2 regions of the Agarivorans sp. 2_MG-2023 genome follow, and region 2 is predicted to be linked to the other one. Evidence: predicted binding sites of a transcription regulator. Region 2 holds the regulator's gene; the other holds the start of a gene.

Region 1 (3,415 bases), on a different contig from region 2:
ACCACCCTGATTTTCGTCAAGGTGATGCGCCTAGCGCCTTTAGCGAAGACGAAAAAAATCAATGGAAGAAGCTACAAATTCTCTTTAGCTGCCACCTTACCAATGGCCTAGCTGGCATAGTGGAATTTAAAGCCTATTACCAAGAGCATGATCAATTAAACATTTTGCACGAGCGTTCTAACTTTGTAAAAAGCCAAGATCGCTGGTTTTATACCGATGGCGAATTTGCGCCTAAGTCTTTGGCTCGCAATGCTAAATGCCCCTGTAATAGCGGCAAAAAGCTAAAGCAGTGCTGTAAGAAATCTTAACTTTAAAACTGAATAAATCGAAAAGACAATGGAAAGAAAAATCCTTTTAACCGAATGCCCAGATGCCAAAGGCTTAATTTCGAGCATTACCAACATCTGTGCTAAGCACCAACTTAATATCATTAAAAACAACGAGTTTGTTGATAATGCTGCCGGCCGTTTCTTTATGCGCACCGAGCTAGAGGGCTACTTTAACGATAAAACCCTGTTAGCCGATTTAGACGGTGCTTTACCTGCTGGTAGTATTCGCCGATTAGAAAGCGCAGGCCGTAAACGCATCGTGATCATGGTGACTAAAGAAGCCCATTGCTTGGGTGACTTGCTAATGAAAGCGGTATACGGAGACATGGATGTAGAGATTGCCGCGGTAGTTGGTAACTACGATAGCCTGCAAACCCTGACTGAAAAGTTCGATATTCCCTTCCATCACATTAGCCATGTAGATTTAAGCCGCGAAGAACATGAGCAACAAGTGATTGAAGTAGTTCAACAATACCAGCCAGACTACGTAGTATTAGCTAAATACATGCGTATTCTTACACCAGCCTTTGTAGAAGCATTCAATAACAAAATTTTGAATATCCACCACTCGTTCTTGCCGGCGTTTATTGGTGCTAAGCCCTATAAACAGGCTTACGACCGTGGTGTGAAAATTATTGGCGCTACTGCTCACTTCGTAAATAACGACTTAGATGAAGGGCCGATTGTTGAACAGCATGTTATTCATGTGGATCACTCATACAGCGCTGAAGAAATGGCTAAAGCGGGACGTGATGTTGAGAAAGCGGTATTAAGTAAAGCCCTGCAGCAAGTATTAGACGAGAAAGTTTTTGTCTACGGAAATCGTACCGTGGTATTTCGTTAATTAACTATTTTTTAGTTAAAATACTGCACCTTAAGTGGCTTTGAGTAATCAAAGTCACTTAGTACCTTATACATATCCACGCCTTTCACTTCAGTATCTACTTCTTGCTGCTTAGGTTGCTTGGCTACTGAGTGCTTTAAACGTGTGAGTAAGTCCACGTTATTGATGACTTCAACGGGCACGCCTTCAACGCTGTCATCAGCATAGGCTGCATAGCCTCCTAAAGCTTGCTCTAAGCGAATACTGCTGATATCTCCCGCTTGCGCTCTCTTGCTCCAATTGGCTTGCACAGCAAACTCATCGTCTTGTGCTAACAAGGGGCGCCGATTCGCTAATTGAAACTTATCTCGAAGGCTTTGTTGAATTTGCTCTCGATTTTGCTTCTGCATCGAAAACTGAGCTTGGTCACAAACGTTTTGGCTCAACATGCTTAGTAACAAATGAAAACGCGCTTGCTCACCATGAGCGGTACTTTGGTTAAGCGTATCGCCTAACTGCAGTTCGTCACATAAGCTGCTATTTCTAATTTGTTCAACTAACATATTGCCCCTCCGGTTCTATCTCTAGCTATCGGAAAAGCAGGCCAAAACTTTAGCCTATTCGCATCAAACGCGCAGATAATAAGCAAACAGTAGTCAGTCAGTAAAAATCTGCTTATTTTTACTTTACAGCCCACTTTGTTCTGGTAATATGCCGCTCCACAAGCAGGAGGGGTTCCCGAGTGGCCAAAGGGAACAGATTGTAAATCTGTCGCGAAAGCTTCGGTGGTTCGAATCCACCTCCCTCCACCATATTTGTTAAAAAAAGACACCTTAGGGTGTCTTTTTTTATGCCCGCAATAAATGCCAATCGTCACATCTTCGCTTGATCAAAACCCACAGGCACAGAAAAACACAGCTCAAGTTAGATAAGAGCTATTGCAGGCGAGAATAAACTGAAACGAATGGGCAAAAGGAGAAGAGAAACAAATACGCCAAGCTAAATTTAGCTTGGCGTTCCAACCAAATACGGAAAGTAATAAACGGTAAATAGACTAACTTACTAAGTAGAAAGACATACATTGTGCAAATCTAACCACTCAACTAAGGCGGTCCAGCCATCTTAAGGATAAGCCTTAAGATCTGTAACTTTCCGACCTTGGATCACTCCAAGTTTGGCTTTGACTCAGCGTTGGTGAGACCAAAAGTCTCACCAACAGATTAATATTAAATCAATTCCGGCCAGTTTGGCAAGATCAAATAAACGATAGTATTACTCAACTAACTCTCTGCGCCCTTCTCTGCTTTAACCGAGATAAACTTATGCTAGGATAGCGAAAAGTGATCAGAAAACTCATAAATGGCAGCGCAATACAATTACAGCGGGAAGCAAATACTTATTGTTGATGACCAACGAGCGTTTCAGGTCATGCTTAAGGCTATGTTGCAAAATTTTGGCGCAAACGATGTTTTTTTTGCCAATACTGGCGAAGCTGCAGTAAGAGCCTGTCGTAAACGAAAATTTGACATTTTGTTGGTTGATTACAATTTAGGCACCGGCAAAAACGGTGGCCAATTACTTGAAGAGCTAAGAGTTAGCCAACTATTAGAAGTAGACGCTCTATTTTTTATCATTAGCGGTGATAACAACAAAAGCATGGTGTTAAGTGCGTTAGAGATGGAGCCCGATGAATTTATCACTAAACCTTTCTCGCAGTTTCAACTACATAATCGCTTAGCCAGAGCCCATGTTAAACGCCAAAGCCTGCGTGAAGTTTTCCAAGCATTAGCGAAGAAAGACTACACCAAAGTCATTGAGCTATGTGATCAACAGATTGAAGCTGAAAGTCGCTACACTAATTATTGCCGCAACATGCGGGTAGAGGCTCAAATTGCCTTAGGTGAATTTGAAGCCGCCAAAGTGGCTCTCGAAACCATACTCGAAGAACGCAAACAAACTTGGGCTAAGGCAACACTTGGCCGAGTGCACTTGTTACTTAAAGACAATAAAAGCGCAATTAATACACTTAGCCGTTCAGTAACCGAAAGCCCGCTATTGCTTACTGGTTACGACTGGTTAGCCCGCGCCTATCGCGCCGAAGGCGAAACCGACAAAGCATTGGAAACAGTGCTTAAAGCCTCAAAGCTGGCAGTAAACAGTATCGAACGCCAACAGTTGTTGGCCGAACTGGCCATGGAAGCAGGTGACCTTACCTTAGCTAAAGAAACCTTCTCTACCATTTTACAGTTAGCGCGACGCTCCA
Region 2 (3,415 bases):
AATCCTAAACTAGATAACAGGTCATCAACATCATCTTGATCGTTAACAACGTCATCCCTTTGCTCTTTATTTAATATTGGCCCTTCGGCTTCAATGGCCGATTTTGCAGGAGCTTTTTTCTCTATAACTTCAGCTTTATCATTGCCAAACAAGGTCAGCATTTCCACTAAACTTTCTTCAACTTCTTGAACTAAGGTGATTACTTTACGAATCATTTGCCCAGTTAAGTCTTGAAAATCTTGAGCCATCAATATTTCAGTTAACATACTTCGTAGTTTATCGGCATTTGCTGAAGAACTATTAAGGAAAATATCGATTTGGTGACATAGCGCTTTAAATTGGCCAATTTCAATTCTTCGTTCCATCAAACTTTGCCAAACAGGCATAATATTGTTGATTTCACTGGTTAATTGATCGGCAATAGGGAGGCCAGATTCAACCGCATCCATGGTCTTATTAGCGGCTTGGTCGGTCATCTCTATTACATAGTTTAACCGCTCTTTTGCATCAGGTATTTCCTGATTAGCCAATTCATTAATACGAATATCTAGCTTGAAATCATTTAATGAATCGTGAAGTTGACGTGTGAGCTGACCAACTTTGTCAAACAACAGGTTGGCCTTAGGAGCACACAGCTCACTGACAAATTGATTCGCCTCGGAGACGTTTCCTTCTTCAAGTAGCAACACCAAAGCTTTGGCATCGGCTAATGAGATGATCGGAGTATCAGTGCTCACACATCTTCCTTTATTATTGTAATCTTTCGAAAATCTTATCTAGCTTCTCTTTTAGTGTGGCAGCTGTGAAAGGTTTTACAATATAACCATTTACGCCGGCTTGCGCGGCTTCAATAATCTGTTCGCGTTTCGCTTCTGCCGTAACCATTAACACAGGTAAATGAGACAAGCTTTCGTCGGCACGAATATTCTTTAATAAATCAATGCCTTCCATACCCGGCATGTTCCAATCGGTCACTACAAATTCGAAGTCCCCACCTTTAAGCATTGGCAACGCAGTATTACCGTCATCAGCTTCGTGAGTATTGTTGAAACCTAAATCTCTAAGTAGGTTTTTAATAATCCTTCTCATTGTTGAAAAATCATCAACAACCAGAATTTTCATATTTTTATCCAAGGTACGTCCCCCAACAGGATGTTTTGCAAGCCTCAAAACGGGCTAAAAATTTATGTAATAAAGATATTATGCCTTAATAAACACAATTTTAGTCCATCTTTTATCATATTTGTAAGGATGAATTTCTCTATTGTGTCCAATCTCGCATTCGAGTTTTCACTCGAGCAAGCGCTTGGCTATGTATTTGACTGACTCTTGACTCGCTTACGGTTAATACTTCGCCAATTTCTTTAAGGTTAAGTTCTTCGTCATAATATAGCGACAATACTAGCGCTTCGCGCTCTGGTAAGCCTTTAATGCAATCGGCTAGCGATTGTTGAAAGCGTTGATTAGCAAAGCCTTCAAATGGTCGATTTTGCTCGCGACTTTCATCACTAGAAATAACATCTTCGCTCACGCCAAGATCTTCAATACCAAGAATTCGGCCACAGTTTACGTCAGACAACATTGAATGATATTCGCTTAGGCTTACACCCAGCTTAGCAGCAACCTCAGCATCTTTGGCATCACCATTCTTTTCTTTTTCAACTGCGTTAATAGCTTCACTGATAGCGCGGCTGTTTTTATGCACAGAACGTGGTACCCAGTCACCACGACGAATTTCGTCAAGCATTGAGCCACGAATACGGATCCCGGCATAGGTTTCGAAACTCGCACCTTTGGTACCATCAAAATTACGCGCAGCTTCGATAAGACCAATCATTCCAGACTGAATCAGATCATCAACAATTACGCTAGCCGGCAGGCGCGCCATTAAATGGTGCGCTATCCGTTTTACCAAATTTGCATGGCGTTCCACCAACACATTAGTGTCACTAGCGCTGGCATAAGCGGCAACTTTATTCACTAAGCTGTTCTCTATTTTTACGTTGTCCGAATTCGAGAAGATTCTCGATGAAGAATTCCAAATGGCCACCTGCTTGTTCCGGAATCGGCCAAGTAGCTCCTTTACTCGCTAAAGAGCGAAAAGCTAAAGAAGCGGGAGATTTAGGATACGCTTCAACCACGACACGCTGTTTACGTACAGCGAGTCGAACATTGTTGTCGTATGGAATACACGATACGAGTTCTAAGGTGGCGTCTAAAAAGCGATCGGTAACACGAGTGAGTTTAGCAAACAGTTCTTGGCCTTCTCTTAGACTACGAACCATGTTTGCCACTACTTTAAATTTGTATACGCCGTGCTTGTTAGACAATAGTTTAATCAAAGCATACGCATCAGTAATCGATGTGGGTTCATCACAAACCACGACCAAGATATCCTGTGAGGCTTTAGCAAAGCTCAGCACCATATCGGAAATACCAGCGGCAGTATCTACCAGCAATATATCAATGGGGGTTTTCAAGCTACTGAATGCGCGAATCAATCCTGCATGCTCTGCTGGGCTCAATTCAACCATTGATTGGGTACCAGAAGTTGCCGGGGCGATTAAAATACCGTTAGGCCCCTTTACGAGCACTTCATCTAATGTGCACTCGCCAGATAGTACATGCGATAAGTTTTTGGTTACGCGTAGGCCTAATAGTACATCTACATTTGCCAAGCCTAAGTCGGCATCCAGCACCATTACACGCTTACCTTGGGCTGCCATAGCAATGCCCATATTTAGGGTAACGTTGGTTTTACCAACACCACCTTTACCACCGGTTACAGCGATAACTTTCACATTATTTTTTTGTTGCATCATTCTTAAGCCGCTAGCTTGATCAAATTCGTTGTCTTTAGAATACATCTGAAACCTTCTGCTGTTCGGTTTCACTAAACCAGAAATGTTGCTGAGACTGAGTATCAATTACTGACAGCGCTTGCTCAATTAACTTGGTTGGCTCGGCAACTGCAATATCTTCTGGCACTTGCTGGCCATGTGTAACGTAACTGATTGGCAAAGCGTGGCGCAAGGTGACATTTAAAACCTCGCCTAAGGCCAAGCTCTCATCTAATTTGGTAAGTATGGTACCCGCGAGAGGAATTCGCTGGAATTGATTCACGGTTTCTTCAATAACACGACGTTGAGCGTTAGCTGACATCACCAAATAGTTACGTATATTCACGCGGCTATTCTTAACTAACTTGTCGAGTTGTTCGTGTAAACGTAAATCTCGTTGGCTCATACCGGCAGTATCAATTAGCACCAGTTTTTTATCTTTAAATTGATACAACAATTGAGACAACTCTTCTTCATCGTTAGCAACCCGCACTGCACAACCCATAATCTTCCCATAGGTAGCAAGTTGTTCATGCGCGCCAATTCGATAGGTATCGGTGGTAATCATCGCTACG

The links. Region 2 encodes FliA, which starts transcription of late flagellar genes. Its sites were predicted from a motif close to CTAAAGNTNNNNNNNNNNNNGCCGATA; they were not measured.
Region 1: Q4549_RS17425 (VC2046/SO_2500 family protein) is a predicted target of FliA. The motif match lies at 1,742-1,768, and genes of this name have one in related genera.

The regions. Positions count from the first base shown of each region.
Region 1 covers NZ_JAUORQ010000012.1:108,986-112,400, forward strand. Annotated here, with positions in the region: gene Q4549_RS17415 (YchJ family protein) at 1-308, shown strand, start outside; gene purU (formyltetrahydrofolate deformylase) at 337-1,173, shown strand; gene Q4549_RS17425 (VC2046/SO_2500 family protein) at 1,185-1,715, opposite strand; tRNA gene Q4549_RS17430 (tRNA-Tyr) at 1,881-1,964, shown strand; cyclic di-GMP riboswitch class I at 2,257-2,341, opposite strand; gene Q4549_RS17435 (tetratricopeptide repeat-containing response regulator) at 2,512-3,415, shown strand, end outside.
Region 2 covers NZ_JAUORQ010000009.1:69,898-73,312, forward strand. Annotated here, with positions in the region: gene Q4549_RS14545 (protein phosphatase CheZ) at 1-737, opposite strand, end outside; gene cheY (chemotaxis response regulator CheY) at 751-1,134, opposite strand; gene Q4549_RS14555 (RNA polymerase sigma factor FliA) at 1,262-1,981, opposite strand; gene Q4549_RS14560 (MinD/ParA family protein) at 1,974-2,867, opposite strand; gene flhF (flagellar biosynthesis protein FlhF) at 2,857-3,415, opposite strand, start outside.